Regions from separate parts of the Rothia mucilaginosa genome, predicted to be linked through region 1. Evidence: riboswitches for the same ligand, from Rfam matches in the RefSeq annotation. Region 1 holds a riboswitch; the other holds the start of a gene.
The links. A riboswitch is a leader RNA that binds a small molecule or an ion and turns the genes downstream of it on or off. The one in region 1 is predicted to bind thiamine pyrophosphate.
Positions count from the first base shown of each region.

Region 2: another riboswitch for thiamine pyrophosphate. It lies ahead of RM6536_RS02460 (ECF transporter S component); the one in region 1 lies ahead of RM6536_RS08820 (bifunctional hydroxymethylpyrimidine kinase/phosphomethylpyrimidine kinase).

Region 1 covers NZ_AP014938.1:2,258,503-2,268,889, forward strand. Annotated here, with positions in the region: gene uvrC (excinuclease ABC subunit UvrC) at 1-123, opposite strand, end outside; gene RM6536_RS08800 (lysophospholipid acyltransferase family protein) at 332-1,012, opposite strand; gene RM6536_RS08805 (nitric-oxide reductase large subunit) at 1,638-4,049, shown strand; gene RM6536_RS08810 (transposase) at 4,052-4,882, shown strand; gene RM6536_RS08815 (slipin family protein) at 5,180-5,953, shown strand; gene RM6536_RS08820 (bifunctional hydroxymethylpyrimidine kinase/phosphomethylpyrimidine kinase) at 6,435-8,171, opposite strand; TPP riboswitch at 8,163-8,351, opposite strand; gene RM6536_RS08825 (ABC transporter ATP-binding protein) at 8,587-10,338, opposite strand; gene RM6536_RS08830 (ABC transporter transmembrane domain-containing protein) at 10,340-10,387, opposite strand, start outside.
Region 2 covers NZ_AP014938.1:645,563-655,949, forward strand. Annotated here, with positions in the region: gene RM6536_RS02440 (multidrug effflux MFS transporter) at 1-241, shown strand, start outside; gene RM6536_RS02445 (aminotransferase class IV) at 454-1,356, shown strand; gene RM6536_RS02450 (energy-coupling factor transporter transmembrane component T family protein) at 1,637-2,434, opposite strand; gene RM6536_RS02455 (ABC transporter ATP-binding protein) at 2,431-4,053, opposite strand; gene RM6536_RS02460 (ECF transporter S component) at 4,142-4,774, opposite strand; TPP riboswitch at 4,833-4,933, opposite strand; gene RM6536_RS02465 (DUF4235 domain-containing protein) at 5,200-5,433, shown strand; gene RM6536_RS02470 (MFS transporter) at 5,594-7,030, shown strand; gene RM6536_RS02475 (septin family protein) at 7,179-8,510, opposite strand; gene dcd (dCTP deaminase) at 8,643-9,242, opposite strand; tRNA gene RM6536_RS02485 (tRNA-Gly) at 9,395-9,465, shown strand; gene RM6536_RS02490 (thiamine phosphate synthase) at 10,172-10,387, shown strand, end outside.

The DNA of each region.
Region 1 (10,387 bases):
GTTACGCAGGTTCTTCGCCTTACCCACGTAGATGACGCGGCCGTCGGCATCGCGGAAACGGTAAACGCCCGGGTCGGTGGGGATTTCGCCGGGGGCGGGGCGGTAGCTGGAGGGCTCTGCCATGGGTACTTTCTCCTCGCTCTGCTGGGCTTTACGGTGGTTCTTTGCAGCGGTTCTCTTGGTGGGGCTCGCGAGACCGCCGGGGCCTGCCGAGGTCATCTCGGGCTCGCGCATACGACAAACCGCGCATCCTGCACCAACCTCCCCCAAAGCGCGGGGGTGGGTGCGTGAATGCGCGGTTTAAGTCTACGCGGTATAGGCGGCGCGTGCCCTAGCCTGCGTCACGTGCGGCTGAGGGCGAAACATTGTATTCGTGCTTTCGCGCCTGACCGGACAGCTGAGCAATCTCATCCATAATCGCGTCGGTGGTGATGCGGCGCTGCTTGCCGGTCATCTTCTCGCCGGTCTTCTCAAAGTAGAGCGGCTTACCCACACGAATCGTGAAGCGGCGCGGGTAAATCATGTTCGAGCCGGGCTTCTGCAGGCGGTCGGTACCGATCAGACCGACCGGAACCACGGGCGCGCCGGTCATGTGCGCCAGCCACGCCACACCAATCTTGCCGCGGTACAGGTAGCCGTCGCGGGAGCGGGTGCCCTCGGGGTAAATACCGAAGACCTTACCCTCCTGCAACTTCTCCAGGGCAATATCGAGTGCCTTGAGCGATTCGGAACGGTCGGAGCGGTTCACGGGAATGATGTCCACGGCTTCGAAGAACGCCTTCATCATTTTGCCGCGCGGACCGGGGGTGTTCACGTACTCAGCCTTGGCGAGGAACGCCACGCGGCGCGGCATCATGGCGGAAATAATGATGGAGTCCAGGAAGGACAGGTGGTTGGAGGCGACAATCACCGGTCCGGTGGCGGGGAAGTTTTCGAGTCCGGTCACGCGGGCGCGGAAGACGGTGCGTAGGATTCCGGTGACTGCTTTCTGGGTGGTTTTGTAGAGAAGCACGTGAACTCTCCTGAGGTGCCGATAGATTGCGGGCTGTGGCGGCGGTCCGCCGTGGATGCGGGGTGAGCGACCCCTTCAGATGGCGCGCCATTCGGGTGTACAGAATCTGTACTGAAAAAAATTTGTACTGTGTTTAGTAGTACCGGGTTTTATTATTCCACACCCGGGTGTAGGAACGTGAGGGGTGCCGCGCTCCCCTTCCACATGCTGGGATGCGCCCGCCATCAATGATTCCAGCGAGAGCCCCGATAGGAGCTCAGGTAGGAGCCCGAACAGGAACCCGAGCAAAAGCCCCGCTTGAGGGAGCCTACCCAGCTTCCGCCCCGAAGCTCCCCCGTTACAGGCGGGAAGGCAGCACGGAAGCTAAGGATTCAACCTCAACGTAATATTTCAGGTTTTTCGCCGTGCGATTGCAGATTTTCCAGCAAAGTAGCCGCGTCACATTGTGACGCTACGTCAGCAAAGTTTCGTAAATGCGTATTTAATATGCAAGAATAAGAGGCAGGGTGGGCTGTCGCACCTCCCTCAAGGACGATTCACCCCGAACATAGTGAGCCGCCCCTCCAGCGGATGTGCGTCGGAGCCACTCCACATACAAATTCCACGCACACTGGAGACATACACTATGGCTACAAAACCCGTCTCGCGTGCGCAGGCAGCAAAGATTGCCCGCCGCTCAGACACGGTCGGTGCCTATGCCGGAAAAGGCTGGGTACAGGCTGTTGCGTTTGTGATGCTCCTGGGCTTCACCATCATGGCAGTCCTTGCAATGCGCACCTACGCACTCTCCATGCCGCTCCCCGACAAAATTGTCGGCAACGACGGCAAAACTATCGCAACCCAAGAACAGATCCTGCACGGTCAGGAACTGTTCCAGGGACGCGGCCTGCAGCAGTACGGATCCGTGCTCGGCCACGGTGCCTACCTCGGCCCCGACTACACTGCAGAATACCTGCGCCTGACCACCGATGCCGCTGTCAAGGAGTACCGTGAGCAGGGCAAGCAGGACCCCCGCGAACTCGTCAAGAACGAGTGGCGCAAGGAGAACAAGTACGACGAGCAGAGCAAGACCATCACCTGGTCCGCTGGTCAGACCAAGGGCTACCAGCTCATGCTCAAGCACTACCGCGAAACCCTGATGAAGGGTGACACCTCGCAGGGCCTGTTCCCCCACGCCATTAAGAACGACGAAGAACTGCACGACATCGTCGCATTCTTCGGCTGGACCGCATGGGCATCGGCGGCTGACCGCCCCGACCAGCCCTACTCCTACACCAACAACTGGCCCTCCGAACCCAACGTGGACAACAAGCCCACCGCGGATCTGATGGTCTGGTCGGCACTCTCCCTGATTGCCCTCATTGGTGGTACCGGTCTGATGTTCGCCATCTACGGCCGCTGGTCCCGCGCTATCGGCTGGCACGCGGAAGAGGCACCCGTCCTCGACTTCCGTCAGCCCGACGAAGTTCGCCTGACCCCCTCGCAGAAGGCAGCCTGCCTGCTCTTCGCAACGATCCTGGTTCTGTTCCTGCTGCAGGCTCTGGTGGGTGCACTCACCGAGCACTACCGTGAAGAACTCACCGGATTCTTCGGTATCGACATGGGCCAGCTGTTGCCCTACACGGTATCCCGAACCTGGCACCTTCAGCTCTCCCTCTTCTGGACCGCAGGCGCATTCCTGGCGGGCGGTATCTTCATCGCCCCGCTGATTACCCGCCGCGAACCCAAGAAGCAGGGTCTGCTGACCTACGTCCTCATCGGTGCCGTGGTCTTCGTGGTGCTCGGCTCGCTGCTGAACGAATGGTTCTCGCAGAAGGGTCTGGTCCCCACCAACTCCATCTTCTCGCAGCAGTGGGAGTTCCTGGACCTGCCGCGATTCTTCCAGATCCTGCTCACCGCGGGTATGTTCATCTGGATCGTCATCGTCTGGCGTACCCTCTCCGCTCGCCTGAAGGGCTCGAAGAAGACCTCCCTGCCGTGGCTGTTCCTCTTCTCCGGTCTCGCCATCCCCATGTTCTACGCGGTCGGCCTGCTCGCAGGTCAGCGTACTCACGTGACCGTCGCCGAGTTCTGGCGATTCTGGGTGGTTCACCTCTGGGTGGAGGACTTCCTCGAACTGTTCACCACCGTCATGGTTGCGTACATCTTCGTGCTGCTCGGCGTGGTTCGCGAGCGCATCGCAATCTCCATCATCATGATGGACGCCGTGCTCTACTCCGTCGGTGGTGTGATCGGTACTCTGCACCACACCTACTTCGTCGGTACCCCCTCCGAGCAGATGGCATTCGGTGCGTTCTTCTCGGCTGCTGAGGTTATTCCGCTGACCTTCCTGACCGTTGAGGCGTGGGGCTTCATGCAGCTGGGTGCTCGCCAGTACTCCAACCGCACCAAGCCTTTCCCGCACCGTTGGGCTGTCATGTTCCTGATTGCCGTGGGCTTCTGGAACTTCCTCGGCGCTGGCGTGTTCGGCTTCCTGATTAACCTGCCGATCGTGTCCTACTTCGAAATTGGTACCGCGCTGACCGCAAACCACGCACACGCCTCCATGATGGGTGTGTACGGTATGCTCGCAATCGCGTTCGCGGTGTTTGGTCTGCGCTACCTGATTCCCGAGGACAAGTGGCCTGAGAAGGGTCTGAAGTTCTCCTTCTGGACTCTGAACATTGGTCTGCTGTGGATGTCCTTCATCTCGCTGCTGCCGCTGGGTATTGCTCAGCTGTACAAGTCCGTGGGTGAGGGCTACTACGAGGCTCGTTCCTTCGCGTTCATTCACGACGGTGCTTCCGCCGTAATGGGTTGGATGCGTATGCCCGGTGACGTGATCTTCCTGGTCGGCATCATCCCGCTGATTAAGCTGGCTCTGCTGGCTCTCCAGGCCATCTTCTCGAAGAAGGGCAAGGAGACCGTCCTTGAGCTGCCCGAGCCGCCGCTGTACGAGGTGGTTGAGGACGCTCGCATCGCAGAGTTCGCCGGCGCGAAGGCTGCCGAGGAGCTGCCCGAGCAGACCAGCCCCTACCGTAGCGATCGTCGAGGCTAATCATGCCTGAGCAGATTGCTGGAGTTTCTTTCCTCGTGTGGCTGGCCTGCGCGTACGCGCTCGGCCTGGTCGCCGTGGGTTGGGGCTTCGATATTCTCGCTAAGCGCACCAGTCAGCGCATGGTGGCGGCGCGAACCTTCGGGTTCACCTACCACGAAGAGAGCGACGCGTGGCTCTGTCCCGAAGACCAGTGGCTGTGGGCTACTGCCTTCGACTCGGATAACCGAGTGATGCGTTACCGCGCCAAGCCGAGCGTGTGCAACACCTGCCCTATTAAGGACAGCTGCACCGTCTCGGCGAACGGCCGCGAGCTTACCCGTGAAGTGGACGAATGGCCCTACTCCGAGTCGGGTCGTTTCCACCGCGGGCTAGCGGTTGCCGTGTCACTGCTGGGTGTGGTCACCCTGATTGGTGCCGCCATCGTCTGGCACTCCCCGCTGGAGCTTCTGGTGGAGGGTGCCACCGCGGTGGTCTGCCTGTCGCTGACCTACCCGCTGGCTGTGAAGCTCATGCGTTCCCCCGCGAACTTCGAGAACGATCCGAAGCATATTCACGCATCCACCGCTGATGAGTCGGTGAACGTGAAGATGGATCGTTTCGCGGCGAAGTGGGGTGGCGTTTCGAATGAGCGTAAGCGCCGTACCGATCAGGCACGCAAGCAGATGATTGCGGATGCAACCCTGCCGGTTCGTACCTCCGTCCTCGACCCGGACCGCCCCGCATGGAGCGGTACCGGCACCTCGGTTAAGCGACTGCACAAGACCACGAACGAGGTCTTGCAGGAGCAGAACCTGGCTGAGGTTGAGGCCGCGGAGGAAATGGCGAAGAAGTAGCGCTGCATAGGTTTTTCCGTTCCGGCGGCTGACCGGTCGGTTGGGTCCGTCTGTTAGCTTCGGCGGCTACCCTGTGTGGATTTCTCTTTTATTCCTCTTTTGAGTTTTCCATGCGGGGTGCCGCCGGGGCGCCGACCACCGCATGCCACCGGAACGGAAAATTCCCCTCCCTAAACTCCCCCACACACAGCCCGGTACTGGGCACCCCCTACTACACACCCCTACTACCTGCACCGTATGAGGCGCGGGCAGGTGGGCACACATACCGTCCTCCCCCAATTCTTGTGAAGGAAAACCATGGATCCCGTCACTTTGGCAACTATCCTCATCCCAGTTGCCGTTATTGTTCTTTTTATTCTGATTCGTATGTTCCGCGTCATCCCCGAATACGAGCGTGGCATCTCCTTCCGCTTCGGCCACCTGCGTTCGGAGCTGAAGCCCGGCCTGAACGTCGTCTTCCCCCTCGTTGACTCCCTGCAGCGCGTTGATATGCGTGTCATCACCCTGACCATTCCCCCGCAGGAAGTCATCACCAAGGACAACGTCCCCGCCCGCGTGAACGCCGTGGTCCTCTTCCGCGTGACCAACGCCAAGAACGCTGTGCTTGAGGTTGAGAACTACCCGATTGCCACCAGCCAGATTGCGCAGACCACCCTGCGTTCCCTGCTCGGTCGCGTTGACCTGGACACCCTGCTCGCGCACCGCGAGGACCTGAACGAGGACCTGCGTTCCATCATCGGTTCGCGCACCGAACCGTGGGGTATTCAGGTGGAGCTCGTCGAAATTAAGGACGTTGAGATTCCCGAGGCTATGCAGCGTGCCATGGCTCGCGAGGCTGAGGCTGAGCGTGAGCGCCGCGCAAAGATCATTTCGGCACGCGGTGAGCTGGAGGCTTCGAGCGAGCTGAAGGAAGCATCCGACATTCTGAGCCAGTCCCCCGCCTCCCTGCAGCTGCGTTACCTGCAGACCCTGCTGGAGCTGGGCGCCGACCAGAACTCGACCGTGGTCTTCCCGCTGCCTATGGACGTGATTGGCCCGCTCGTGGGCGCACTCAAGGGCGAGAGCAAGTAGGCTACTCCCCCGCTTGATGTACTAGCTTGAAGTACCCGCCGCGGCGGCTGACCCGCAACTGCGAACATAGAAATATCCCGTGCAGATGAGAGTATCTGCACGGGATATTTCTATGCGGGATTCACACGCGAAACGCTTTCAAAAGGAAGGCGTTTGGCCCGCCGCGGGGGTTGGATGAGGTGGTTGCGACGGGCCAAACTTTCCTAGGTCGGTTACACGCCGTAGAGGTGCGGGCGCGGCAGGTACATCAGCCAGTTGGGTGAGGGCCGGAATCCTACCGCAAACGGTTTTCACCGACGCCTTAAGCATAACCGGCACACACCCCGAACCGGCGGCAGTCTGAGTGAAGCATCAATCACCCATCTCATGCCATGCCGGGGCGGTATTCAGCCCAGAATCGGCGCCTAAAACACCTTGCGGGCTGGGGCTACAGCGCAAACCCCTAGCGCGGCGCCCGTCAGCTAGCGCAGCGCCCAGCAAACTAACGCAATGCTCGGTGCGCCTGGTCAAAGAACTCACGCTCATACACGCACGCCGACAAGTACGCCTGCGCCGCACGCACACGCTGAGCCGGTGAAGCTGCCTCAAACGCACGCTCCACCTCCGCGAGGCTACGCGCCACATCCGCGGCGAACTCTTCGCCACCGTACATGCTCAGCCACTCCGCGTACGGGTGGTCCGCGTGATTCTTCGAGGAGAGCACAGCGCCCACCTCTTCGTACAGCCAGTAGCAGGGCAGAATCGCGGCGGCACCGACCACGTAATCATCACCGGCGGCGGAGGCACGCAGAAAATTCGTGTACCCCATCGTAATCGGCGAGGGGCCACCCAGACGCGCACGGTTCGCCAGCCAGCCCTCGTGCAGCTGCGATTCGGCGGCAATCGCCTCGTGCGCACCGGCTGCCCAGTGCACCTGCGCCTCAGCGGTATCAGCACGCGCCGAGAGGGTCGCGAGCGCACGCGAATAGTCGCGCAGGTAGAGAGCGTCCTGGTCCAGATAGAAGGAGAACAGGTCCTCGTCGAGGGTGCCGTCACCGAGGGCACGCACGAAGGGCAGGCCCAGAATCTGACGCCAGGTTTCGCCACCGGCAGCCCAGAGGGCGGCGGTCCACGGACCGGCGGGCTTCACGACGGCTTCACCGGCGGGCACGGGGCTGACCGGTAGCAGACGCTCCGGGCTGGTGCCATCCAGAGTATTGCCCTCGGAGTCGGTGGTGGCGAGCAGGTGATGCCACGGGTACGCGGAGGCGGCAGCCTCCAGACGGCGGGCACGGGCGGCGTGATCCACCGGGCCGTGGCCCTCACCGGAGCCGACCTGCAACCCGGCACCTGCGGCGATGGATTCGTGGAGCCAGCGGGTGCTCCACTGCAGGGCGCGGTGAGTGTCTTCGCTGGTCAGAGCATTCTTCTCGCCCTCAGAAGATTCTGCGGCTTCGGTATGCCGGAGCAGTTCCACGCCCAGGCGGGTTGCCAGCGAGGAGGACAGGGAGCATCCGGTGCCGTGCGTATTGCGGCTCTCCAGACGCGGGGTGCGCACGTGTGCGCAGGTGCCATCCGGGAAGACCGCGGTGTTACCGGCGTCCTGACCGCACAGGTGGCCGCCCTTCACAATCACGGTGGTTCCGGTCGATGCCGCAAGGTTCGCCGCCTGTTCATGCGCCTCATCAAAGGTCTGGGCGGGCTCCTTCTGGCAGAGCACGGCAAGCTCCGGAATGTTCGGGGTAATCACATCCACGAGCGGCACGAGGTCGCGCAGTGCCTGCTCTGCTTCCGCCTGCAGCAGGCGGTCACCGCTAGAAGCAATCATGACCGGGTCGAGCACGACCACGGGCACGGGGTGCTCGCTCAGCCAGGTGCGGACGGTACGGATCGTATCCGCGTCGCCGAGCATACCGATTTTTACGGCGTCAACCGTGACGTCATCAAAAACGGCGGCAAGCTGCGCGGTCAAAAATTCCAGGGGCGGGGTAAATACTTCACGCACTCCGCAGGTGTTCTGGGCGACCAGTGAGGTGGTCACGCACATTCCGTAACCGCCGGATGCGGTAATGGACTTCAGGTCCGCCTGAATACCCGCACCGCCGGAGGGGTCGGTTCCCGCAATGGACAGAACCCTCGGCACCCTAGAGGTCCCAGGTGCCCCGGATACACTCGCGCTGGGTACAGGATTGGAGGGGTTGGTGGGTGCGCACGCGGGCGCGGTAGGCTGCTCTGCCATAATCGATAATCCCTTCGCTAGTTCGAACTAGAGCAGGTTCAATGGGTGATTCTCTCAGCCTTGAGTGTTCTTACGCCGTTTCGTGCGCCCCTGTGCCGTATGCCCCGTATACCCTTCATTGGGTGCGTGTTGGGCGGGTTGGCGGGTCGCGGGCGTCTCAAGGCACCCCATATCGCTCTGCCAGGTTATCACAACGATTCTCAGGAGCTGAAAGTTTTGCGGGTGCCCAGCGAATCTCTCCGAAATTTTCGTTTGAGCATTGCGTTGCTGCACCCCACTCCGACCCGGGTTTTCCAGCGCAGGTTTCAGGGCTCCCTTGTTCGAAAACCACCCGTTAAACACGTAGTGCCCGGCACCGCTTTAGACGGTACCGGGCACTATCAGCCGGGCATATCGCCGGACATATCCACCAGGCTTAGGTCAGGGCGAAAATCTCTGCCGGTGAACCCTCCGCAATGATCCTGCCCTCGTGCAGCAGGACCGCGCGGTCAGCCAGCGAGGCGATACGCGCATCGTGCGAAATAATCAGCACCGCACGGTTCGCCAGCACGGCGCTCAGGGACTCGGTTGCGTCCGCAAGTTCCAGCTGGGTGGTGGATTCGTCCAGAATCACGGCGTGCGGGTCAGCAAGCACAATACGTGCCAGCGCCAGCTGCTGAATCTGGTCGCGAGTCAGCGGCGAATCCGCGCCGCTGACGACAGTATCCATGCCCTGCGGCAGGTCGCGCCACCAGCGGGCACCGATAGCGTCCAGCGCCTCGCCCATCTGCTCGACGGTTGCATCCGGCACGACCACCGTAAAGTTATCGGCGAGAGTGCCGAAGAAGACGTGCGCTTCCTGGGTGCAGACCAGCAGGCGCGGGCGGCCATCGGCGGCGGCATCGGTCGGGAAGTCGCCGTGACCGACCGGGCGACCCATCACGGTGATAGTGCCGTCCAGGGCGGTCAGCGAACCACCAATCAGACGAGCCAGGGTGGTCTTACCCGAGCCGGAACGGCCCACCAGGGCAAGCGCCTCACCGCGGCGAATCTTCAGGTTGATACCTTCAAGCACCAGGGCGTCCGGCGAGTAGCCATAGGCGACGTGGGAGCAGTCAATGGCATACTCCGGGTTCTTCACGGCTTCATCAGACACGGCGGCGAACGCTTCGGCGCGGTGCTGTGCACGCTCCTCACGCTGTTTCTTCGCCAGGGAGACCACACCAAACACGCGGCCCATGTTCACGAGCATGATGCGCAGGCTGCTGACGTGGTTGTTCAGCATGTCGGCGAGGGTTCGCAGGCTGAAAACCATGACCGAGGCAGTCGCTACGGCGCCCCAGCTTGCCCAGCCGAGAGCCACACAGGCGGCACCCCAGAGCATGCACAGAACCGTGGGGATCCAGGCGTTGATGGCGTCCACGGTGAAGTACAGCTGGCGGATGCGCACCATGCCCAGCTGCGCGCCAAACAAACGTTCCTTGTTCTCAGCGGAGAAAACCTCTTCACGGGCGGCGTGAACGCCCAGCTCGCGAATCGTGGAGGTGCCGCGAATGTTCTCGGTCAGCACGCTGTTGAGGTCACTCACGCACTCCTGGGCGGTCTGGTTGCGTGCCGCCATGAGCGGCAGCATCTTCGACATGATGAGGGCAAGACCGGCAATCATGGGCAGCATAATCAGACCCATAGCCGGGCTCACAAACGCCAGGGAAATCGTGGAGATAACGAAGTACAGCACCACGTAGATTGCACCGAGAAGGTCTGTACTGACAGAGCTTGCAGCCGAGGACAGGTCATCGGTCACACGGGTGAGCAGGTCGCCGCTACCTGCTTCTTCCACGGTGCGTGCATCCAGGTCGAGGGTGCCGTCGAGGGTGTCCTGGTTGGTGTCGCGGGTAACGAGTGCACCCAGTCGCGCAGCACTGTACGAGGAGACCATGAGGGTCACCGCCTGCACGATGAACGCCGCCAGGATAATCAGGATCGGCTGCCACGGGTAGCTGGAGAACTTGCCCGCCACCACGTCGTCCACGGTGGCACCAATCTGCAGGGGCACCACCGCACCCATGAGGGTGCTGACCATGTAGATGACGAAGGTGTAGAGGGCGCGCCCCTTATGGGCCACGAGGTAGTTCCACATGCGGCGTGCCACGTAGGCGGGGGTTTCAATGGGAAGCTGCTTTGCCATGCTAGTTCACCTCCTGGTTCTGAGTGGTTGCGGGAGTTCCCGAGTCGGC
Region 2 (10,387 bases), 680 kb from region 1:
GAACGAGGCGCGCCACATGGCAGGTAGTGCGTCGGCGGTGATGGGCACGGTTCAGGCTCTGCTGGGTGCGTTGGCGGCGCCGCTGGTGTCGATTGCTGGTGAGCATGAGTACCTGCCGATGGGCTTCTCCATCCTGGGTTTCGCGGTCCTGACGGCGCTGGTGCTGTGGACTACGCCGCGTAAGGATTCGGACTACTCGGCGGACGGTCTGAGCCACAAAGCTCCGGCGGCGGGCCACTAGCCGTTCACAAGTACATATCTGTGCGCATGCCCAGGAGGGGCGGTGTTATCCGTAAGCGACATCAGGGTGTCCGAAGCGAAGCGAGGACGGGTGCCCCTGTAGGAGCGTGGATAACACCGTCCTTTTGCGTGCCTCGCGTATCTGCCTCTGCAGGAACAAGGGTGAGTACCGTCTTCCCTCGCCGGTTAGGGATGCGAACGTACAATAAAACTATGTCTAGTACCGTAATTCTTCTGAACGAGCAGAACCCGCAGGGCATCTTCGTTGACCCGTCCGTGCCCCTCATCAGCGTTGATGATCAGGGCTTCACCCGCGGCGACGGCGTCTTCGAGACCATGCTGTCCGTCAACCGTCGCGTGCGTAAGCTCGGCATGCACCTGTCCCGCCTCGAATCCTCGGCGCGCATGCTGGATTTGCCCGACCCGGAACCTGAGATTCTGCGTTCGGCGGTGGAGCGCCTCATGCGTGAGGCGACCGCCGGTGCCGAGACTGCGCTGGGTGAAGAGCACATCGTGAAGATTATTATTTCGCGCGGCCCCACCCAGGCGGTGACTTCCATGCAGCCGGGCCCGTACACGCTGATTATGGCGTCGCCGGTGCCCGCGTCCATTGTGAAGCGCCGTACCGAGGGTGTGAAGGCGATGCTGCTGCCGCGTGGCCACGAGCCGATGGATAACAGCGCCTACCCGTGGCTGCTGGCGGGCGCGAAGACCCTCTCTTACGCGGTGAACATGGCGGTTCTGCGGTATGTGCAGGAGCGCGGTGCGGACGACGCTATCTTCATCACTGATGAGCGTCGCGTGCTTGAGGGCGCCACTTCTTCGGTGCTGGTTGCCAAGATTGAGGACGGCAAGAAGGTGCTGTACACGCCTGAGCCGAGCCACGGCATCCTTCCCGGCACTACGCAGGGCGCGGTGTTCGAGGCGGCACGCCAGGCTGGTTGGGAGCTGGGTTTCGGCCCGCTCTACCCGCAGGATTTGTTCGAGTCGGACGGCGTGTGGCTGGCGTCGTCGGTGCGTCTGATTGCGCCGGTGACTCACCTGAACGGTACGGCGCTGGCGCATGACCCGGAGCTGACCGCTACGCTGCTGAACTACCTGGCGCAGCAGAGCTAAACGCATACGAGAAGGGACGGTATTATCCGAGCGAGGATAATACCGTCCCTTCGTGCTGTCTGAGGTCAAGGACAGGAGGTGCCTGTACCTTCCTGAAGCGACATCAGGGTGCCCGAAGCGAAGCGAGGGCGGGTGCCCCTGTAGGAGCGAAGGAAGAGTACGGGCACCTCCCTACCCACGTCCTAAGTAGAGCTAGGTGCGGAGGAAATATGCGGCACCCCGCCTCCCTGTAGGAGCGAAGGAAGAGTACAAGCGCCTCCCTACTCATGTCCCGAGCGAACTAGCCCCAGAGGAACTGGATTGTACCCGCCGCAATAGATGCACCGTACGCAACAGCAATAATGACGGCGGCGGCAATGCTCACGTGCACGTCACGCGGCGAATAGGACGGCACACGAGCCCAGGTGCGTTCGCCTGCGCCGAAGCCGCGCGCCTCCATGGTGATGGCGAGGCGGGAACCGCGGCGGATAGCCTGCACGAGCAGGGCGAAGCTTTGCCCGCCGAAGGTTTGGGCGCGTCCGGCGAGGGATTGGCCTGCACCGAGTCCGCGGGCGCGTCGTGCCTGGCCGAGGGCGTTCCATTCGGCGAAGAGGATGCCGACGAGGCGCAGGGCGGCGACGGTGGCGAGCACGAACCGGGAGGGTAGTTTGAAGGTTTGTGCGAGGGAGTCGCCGAGGTCGGTCGGGTCGGTGGTGAGCACGAACGCGAGGGTGGGTAGGACCATGGCGAGGGAGCGGATCATCATGGCTGCGCCGACGGCGGCGGAGTCGGTGGTGACGCTGTTGAAGCCGAGGTCGAGGATGGTGGTGCCGGTTTTGGCGCTGAGCATGGCGACGGACCAGCCGGTGGTGATGACGGCGATGAGGATGGGCCAGAAGCGGGCGAGGACGTTGACGGGTCGGAATCCGACGAGGATGAATCCGAGCAGTTCGAGGGCGAAGAGGATTCCGGAGGTGAGGGGGTCGCGCACGATGAGTGCGGCGATGATGAGGGCGAAGGAGACGACGAGCTTGACGCCGGCGTTGAGGTTGCTGAAGTAGCTGGTTCGGTCGATGGTGCCGAAGAAGTCGGTGTTCATGCGTTCTCCTTTCCGGGGGTTGCGATGGCTTCGGAGGGTTCTAGGGCTTCGAGCGTGATGGATTTGCCGCCGAGTGCGGCGGTGTAGTCTTCGTCGTGGGTGATGGAGATGACGGCGGTGCCGCCTGCGAGGAGTTCGCGGATGAGGTCGACGAGTTCTGCCCAGGTTCGTGCGTCTTGGCCGAAGGTGGGTTCGTCGAGAATGAGGATTCGCGGTGCGGTGGCGAGTGCGGAGGCGACGGAGAGCCTGCGTTTTTCGCCGCCGGAGAGGGTGAAGGGGTTGGCGTCGAGCAGGTGGGTGAGGCGCAGGCGGGCCGCCAGCTCGTCGGTGCGTGTGGTGAGCTCGTCTTCGTTGAGGGGTTCGCGGTTGAGTGCGGCGAGTCGGCGGGGGCCGAGTTCGAGTTCTTCGCGTACGGTTCCGCGGATGAATTGGTATTCGGGTTCTTGGAAGACGTAGCCGATGCGGCTGAGCATTTGGGCGGGGGTCCAGGTAGGCACGTCCCAGTGCGCAGTCTGACCGCCGTGATTGCGCAGCGCGTCGGTGGCGGTGAGGGTGCCGTTGGGCGCGGTGAGGAGCCCTGCGAGGGTGAGGGCTAGGGTCGATTTGCCGGCACCGTTGGGGCCGAGCACGCTGAGGTGTTCGCCGGCGTGCAGGGTGAGGTTGATGCCGCCGCGCAGTACGGGCAGGTCGACGGGTGCGGGTGCGGGGGTGTCGCCGAGGCGTTTGATGGTGCGTCGGCGTGCACGTCGCTGCTTGGGGGTGGGTTGTGCGCGGGTGATGCTGAGGTTTTCGGCGCGGAGTAGCGCCTCGCCGTGCTCGCTTTCGCCGCCCACAACATCGCCGGTCTGCGGTGCGCGCGGCACGTAGTTGGGTACCCATACGCCCGCGTCGATGAGTTCTTGGCGTGCTTCGGTGAGTACGGTGTCGGGTGCGCCGTCGTGGGTGATGGTGCCGCCTTCGCCGAGCACGATAATGCGGTCCATGTGCGGCGCCCAGATGCTCACGCGGTGTTCTACGACGAGCAGGGTCGCGCCGGTCGCCTCCGCAGCAGTGAGGATGCTGTCACGCACCTCCTGCACGCCGGAGGGGTCGAGGTTGGCGGTGGGTTCGTCGAGAATCATGGCGCCGGGGTGCATCGAGAGGATGCCCGCCAGGCCGAGGCGCTGTTTCTGTCCGCCGGACAGTGCGCTGCTGGGGTGGTCGAGGGGCAGGTGGTTAAGCCCTACGGCGGTGAGGGCTTCGGTGACGCGGCCCCAGATTTCTTCGCGGGGTACGCGCAGGTTTTCGGGGCCGAACGCTACGTCATTGCCGACGGTTGCCATGACGATGGAGGATTCGGGGTCCTGCTGCATCATGCCTGCGGTACCGCGTGCTTCGGCGGGTGCTTGCCCGTTGATGGTGATGGTGCCGCCGGCGGATTCGCCGTCGTCATCGTGGAGCACACCGGCGATGGCGTGCAGGAGCGTCGATTTGCCGGCGCCGGAGGTGCCCAGTAGCAGGACTTTTTCACCGGGGTTGATGGTGAGGTTGAGTCCGCTGATGACGGGTTCTGGGCGTCCGGGGTGGTGCCAGCTGAAGTTGTTGAGCTCGATGCGCGCCCCGCGCGGTGTTGCTTCCATGATGGTTCCTTAGCCTTTTGTGTGGCTGCTGTTGTGTGCCGAGTGGTGACTCGTGGTGAGTGACTAGCCGGTGGATAGTTGCTGGTGGTTAGCGGCGGGTCTTGCCGGATGCCAGCGAGGAGAGCACACCGGTCTTGGCGAGGTTCTGCACGAGAATCCATGCGAGGAAGCCTGCGATCACTGCGCCGGAGATGACGGCGCACGCTACGTAGATGATTGCCTTGACCGGTTCCATGTCGGGGTAGTAGATGAAGATTTCGTTAACACCCATGAACAGGCCGCTGAGCGCACCGGCGAAGACTGCTACGAATGCGTCCCAGCGACGGTAGCGGAAGATTGCGAAGGCGATTTCAGCGCCAACGCCCTGGAAGAAGCCGGCAATCAGGATTTCACCACTCCACGCGCCGCCGGTGAAGAGCACGGAGATGAATGCTGCGACGATTTCACCGAAGAGTGCCGCACCGGGCTTGCGGATGAGCAGGCCGCTGAGGGTGCCGCCAAGCAGCCATGCGCCGGCGACGATGGGGCGGAATTCGGGTGCTGCTACGAGTGCAGTTTTGGCGGCGGGGCCGACTGCGATGTCCCAGATCCAGAAGATGACGGCGCAGGCTACTGCGATAACTGCGGCGATAACGATTTCGTTGACTCGCCAGCGCAGGTTCGGCTTCTTCGATTCTGCCTGGCTAGATGCCTGGGAGGCGGGGGTTGCGTTCTGTGACATTGGTGATCCTTCCGTCGTTGGAAGGGGAATGTCCTCGCCCTCTGATTGGACGAGGGCATTGAGAAGAAATTCGACTCCCTACGCCGGTACTAACCGGATCAGGTTCGAGGGTCTGCTTAGCACTCTCAGCGCCTCGGTGGCGCTCCCCTGTCGTTTGGGGTTCCTTGTCCGTACCGTTGTGGTGCGGGTGGGAACCCAGGTTCGATTGTAGGCGTGTCTGGCTGTTCGTGCCAATTTGCCGCTTTTTGTTTCGTTCTTCTGCCCACATTACAGAATTGCACGGTGTACAATTTTGGGACGGAGAGGCTCCAAGGCGGCACGAACGCCTTAAACCCTATACGCTAGGGAGTGGCGCTCTTTTCTCACCCAACCCCGAAGGGGTTCCGGGGCGAGACGCCGCATCGTATACAGCTAAGGAGATACACATGAACCCCGTCGCTAAGCTTGCTATTGCGGGTATCAACATGGGCGCAGCAGCCCTGGTCGGTAAGGGTCTGGGCGCAGCCTGGACCAAGGCTACCGGTAACCAGCCTCCCGCCATTTCCCACGACTCTGAAGACACTCTGCGTCAGGTCATCCTCTGGACCGTTCTGACCTCCGTCGTGGGTGCTGTGGTGAGCTTCGGTATTGCTCGCCTGCAGCGTCGTTTCTTCAACTAAGGCTTTGCGCCTTCCGCGCGAAAGTTCATGAACTAGGCGGTACGTATCTCCACTCGGTACGTACCGCCTGGTGTTCCCTCTTCAGCACGCCCGCTCTACTTCAGCAGGTTTCACGCCGCCGCTACGCTGAAGCGCCACCTCGGCATCCGAAAGCACAACTATGACTATTTCTTCTCCCCGCCGTAAGACGAAGGCTCCGCGTAGGGTCGTTGACCACGCGAACAGCCGCCGTTCAGTCGCGTCCTGGGTCATGTGGGATGTTGGTTCGTCGAGCTTCGACTCGATTATGATGACCTTCATCTTCACCGTGTACCTGACCAGTAGCTATTTCGGCACTCCCGAAGAGACCTCCTCGGCGCTGTCTCTGGGTCTGACCATTGCAGGGTTCCTCATTGCGATTCTGGCGCCGGTCACCGGTCAGCGTAACGATAAGTCCGGCAAGGGCATCTTCTGGCTCGGCGTGAACACGCTACTGCTGGTCGCTTCGATGGCGGCGTGCTTCTTCGTGGCTCCCACCCCGCAGTACCTGTGGCTGGGTGTGACCCTGATTTCTGCGGCGAGCGTGTTCAGCGAGTTCGCGTACGTGAACTATAACGCCGTGCTGCCGCGCATCTCTAACCCGGACAATATCGGTAAGATTTCGGGCGCTGGATGGGCTGCCGGCTACATTGGCGGCATCCTGGCGCTGGCTGTGGTGCTGTGGGGTTTTGTGCTTACCCCCGAAGTGCTCGGCCTGACCACCGATAACGCCCTGAACATCCGCGCGGTCGCACTGTTCGCCGCCGCCTGGTGCCTCATCTTCTGCGTGCCTCTGCTGGTGCGTATGCGCACCCGCGAGCGCTTCCTGCCGGAGGTGCTGCCCACCCGCGAATTGCGTTTCCTGGAGCTGGGTCTGGAGCGTTTCTCCCCTGCTCGTCAGGGCGGTCTGCTCGCCTCCTACAAGGCGCTGTGGCGCACCATTAAGCGGCTGAAGATGACGTCCCCGCAGACCCTGTGGTTCCTGATTGCTTCGGCGGTGTTCCGTGATGGTCTGTCCGGTATTTTTACGTTCGGCGGTATTCTTGCGGCGGGCACGTTCGGTTTCAGCACTTCCGAGGTAATCCTGTTCGGTATTGCCGGTAGCGCTGTCGCGGCGGCTGGCGCGATCCTGGGCGGCTACCTGGATGACTACCTGGGACCGAAGGCGATTATTGTTATCTCGCTGGTCGGCATTATCTTGGCGGCTACCCCGCTGATGTTCTTCCCCGAACCGGGCGTGTTCTGGGTATGCGCCCTGCTGTTGTGCCTGTTCGTGGGCCCGGCACAGTCGGCGTCCCGCACCTTCCTGGCGCGTCTGGCGGACCCCGGCACTGAGGGTGAGCTGTTCGGCCTGTACTCGACCACCGGTCGTGCCACCAGCTTCCTGGCGCCGATGCTGTTCGGTCTGTGCGTGAGCATCATGGGCGCGCAGATTTGGGGTGTGCTCGGTATTCTGATCGTTGTGGTGGCGGGTCTGCTCCTGCTGCTGCCGGTGAAGGCGCCCGGTCCGCTGCGTGTGCGTGCGGCTCGCCGCGAGCAGAAGCGTGAGCAGAAGCGCCGCGACAAGGCAGCCCAGTAAGGCGTCGCGGGGCTAAGCGTCCTATAAACCCCCGCAAACGCAACCCTGTAAACGCAAAGGGAGGGGCGGGTAGAAGAATCATCTTCTACCCGCCCCTCCCTTGTGCTTAAGCAGTGCCTATCGAGCAGATCTCAGTAAGCCGCGGTGGCTAGTCCTCCACCACGTCATCCTCATCATCAGAGACAGCGTCCTCAGAAGAATCCAGCGCAATCTGCTGCTCCTCCTCATCCAGAACCTCATCGCCGGTCATCTGAGCCCAGGTCGCGTCATCAATCAGCGGATCATCAATCACACGAACCCACAGCATCGAACCAGCCGCCAGAGCGCTCAGGTTCTCGTCATACGCCTCCGCAGGCAGACCCTCAAAGATCTCAGCCAGACGCGCAAACAGGTCATCGTACGAAATATCGCCCTCAGCCTGCAGCCAGCACTCCGCCGCAAAATCAGACAGCTCATTCAGCTCAGTGTCACACAGCAGCAAGAACGGGCCGTCCTCACCCACACGCACACCCGAAGTACCCGGCATACGAGACACCGCAATCGTACCGTTCAAGAACACACCCGGCAGGTGATCCTCAGCCGTGTACTTCTCCAGCTTCTCAACCTCATCAGCATTCGGCAGCTCACCACCATTCAGCAGATCCTGAACCAGCGGCAGAGTATCCTCAATCTCCGAGTACACCAGGCGCCACACACCACCGCAACGCTCCACCAGCTTAGCCAGCGACACAACACCCTCAGGGTGACGCGCCAAACCCGAGCTCTGCTCACTCAAGAACACCAGAGCCTCATGCAGCGGAACACGCTCAAAATACGGCTCAGAAGCCGACTCATCACGAGAAATGAACACAATACGCGACAGCTCATAGCTGAGGTCATCACGATCAACCACGTTCAAACCCAAATCCACCGGGTTCTGCTGATCCTTCGGCGCATTCGGGTCAACAATCACAGACAGCGGCTTCGGATACGGCGACACAACACCCTCATCCGAAATAATCGCAGTCTCATCCGTCAGGTACGCAAACTTCGAACCCAAGAAACGCGACGCAGTCGTCTTACCGCTACCAGAAACACCCACCAGCGCCACAGCACGCTTCGACTCAGGGTCACCAATAACAGCCGCATGCAGCATCACACCGCGACCAACCAGCTGCTCAATCATCGCCAACGTAATACGGCTCGTCAGATCCTGCATACCCGAATCATCATCAGCCACACGCAGCGTCGAAACCTTATCAAACGAACCCATCAACGGATTCGCCAAATCCATCACCGACTCATCAGTCGGCGCATGAACCAGCATCACCTGATCAAAACGAGACAACGAAGCATACGCCTCATCAGGAGTATCAAAAAACTCCGGAGCAAGAGGCTCCCACGCCTTCTTAAAACGCTCCACAAAAGAGTCCGACATATCAATCAGATACAAAGAAACTTCCGCGCCAGCAACACGCAGAACAACAGGCTTCAGATTCATCAAAAATCCTTAGAGAGTGAGAGATAAAAACCCGCACGCGAGTGAACGCACGAGCACAACAGACGGAAAAACCGCCCAACGCGGGCGCACAAACACACAGCCTGCACACCCGCACCCCAAAAGCGGGAAAGACTAAGACTCCACAGAACCATCCGTCGGAATCATCGTCTGATGAAAATTCAAATAACTACGCGAAGCAGTCGGGCCACGCTGACCCTGGTAACGGTTACCATACGCACCAGAACCATACGGATGCTCAGTCGGGCTACTCAAACGGAAGAAACACAACTGACCAACCTTAGAACCCGGCCACAACATAATCGGCAAAGTCGCCACATTCGACAACTCAAGCGTCACATGCCCAGAAAAACCAGGATCAATAAAACCAGCCGTAGAGTGAGTCAACAAACCCAAACGACCCAACGACGACTTACCCTCCAGACGGGCAGCCACATCATCAGGCAGAGTCACCTTCTCATACGTAGAACCCAACACAAACTCACCCGGATGCAAAATAAACGGCTCATCAGGAGCCACCTCCACCAGGCGCGTCAAATCCTCCTGCGGCTGAGCAGGATCAATATGCGGGTACTTGTGGTTATCGAACAGACGGAAGAAACGATCAATCCTCACGTCCACACTTGCAGGCTGAATCATCGACTCATCGAACGGTTCAAGAACGATGCGCCCATCAGCAATCTCTTGACGAATATCGCGATCTGAAATAAGCACGCTTAAAGGATACCTGGCAAACACCACCCACGTGCAGGCATCCACCAGCCCCAGCACACAGTCCTACATCACATTTCACCTCCGACGCCGGCACACAAACAGCCGCAACACATTTCACCCCCGGCAAGCAAGCGCGATACACTGAAAAAGATGCGGCTGTAGCTCAATGGTAGAGCGCACGCTTCCCAAGCCTGATACGCGGGTTCGATTCCCGTCAGCCGCTCTTCCAGAACCTCTCACTGAATGGTGAGGGGTTTTTATTTTGGGTTGGATGTGGTGGTTAGGCTTGGTTGGACGGGTCGAGGCGGTATGTTCCTTGCTCCTACAGGGAACCCGTCCTCGCTCCGCGTCGGACACCCTGATGTCGCGACGGAACATACCGGCCTCTCCCCTACTAACTCTCTCCCCTTCTCCGGGCAGGTGGAGTAGTGGGTGCGGCTACGCGGTATGGGGGCTAACCGCAGGCGACTCGGCTTGGGAAGAGTGTGCGGGAACGGGGAGGGGGAATACTGGGGTTAGGTACCGCAGACAGCTTGCCGGGGAACAAGATAGGTATTTGGGTGCGGTGGTGAGTCCGTATGGTAGGTCAGGGCCCCTTCCCGAGGGCTCATCGAGACAGGGCTTGTTGTAGCCCCATACGAGCGCGCAGCACAGCTATACCTTCCTGAAGCGACATCAGGGTGCCCGAGCTCTGCGAGGGCGGGTGCCCCTGTAGGAGCGAAGGAAGTGTATAGCGTGCCAAGCGCACACATCAAAAGCGAGCCATCGAACCCGACAGGCTCCCCTACATGAGCGAGGAACGCACCCCGCAAGACATCTCAAAAGTTTGAAGAATGTTCAACTCACTACACAGCTGTGCTAACCTAACCACAGAAATTCAATGAGAGATTTTCTCAAAACATCTACTCGACGACGAATCGTAGACCCGCATGACCCGCGAAACGCACCCCTACACCACCCCCGCACGCCCCCTCGACCTGAACCTCTACCTCGTCACAGGCGACAACCCCCTCGAAACCGTTCGGGCAGCCAAACACGCCACCTGCATCCAAGTCAGGTCCAAGCCCATCAGCGCGCGCGAGCTCTACCAGCTCACCGAAGCTATCGCCGGCATCATCCAGCCGCACCAGACGCTCCTCGTCGAC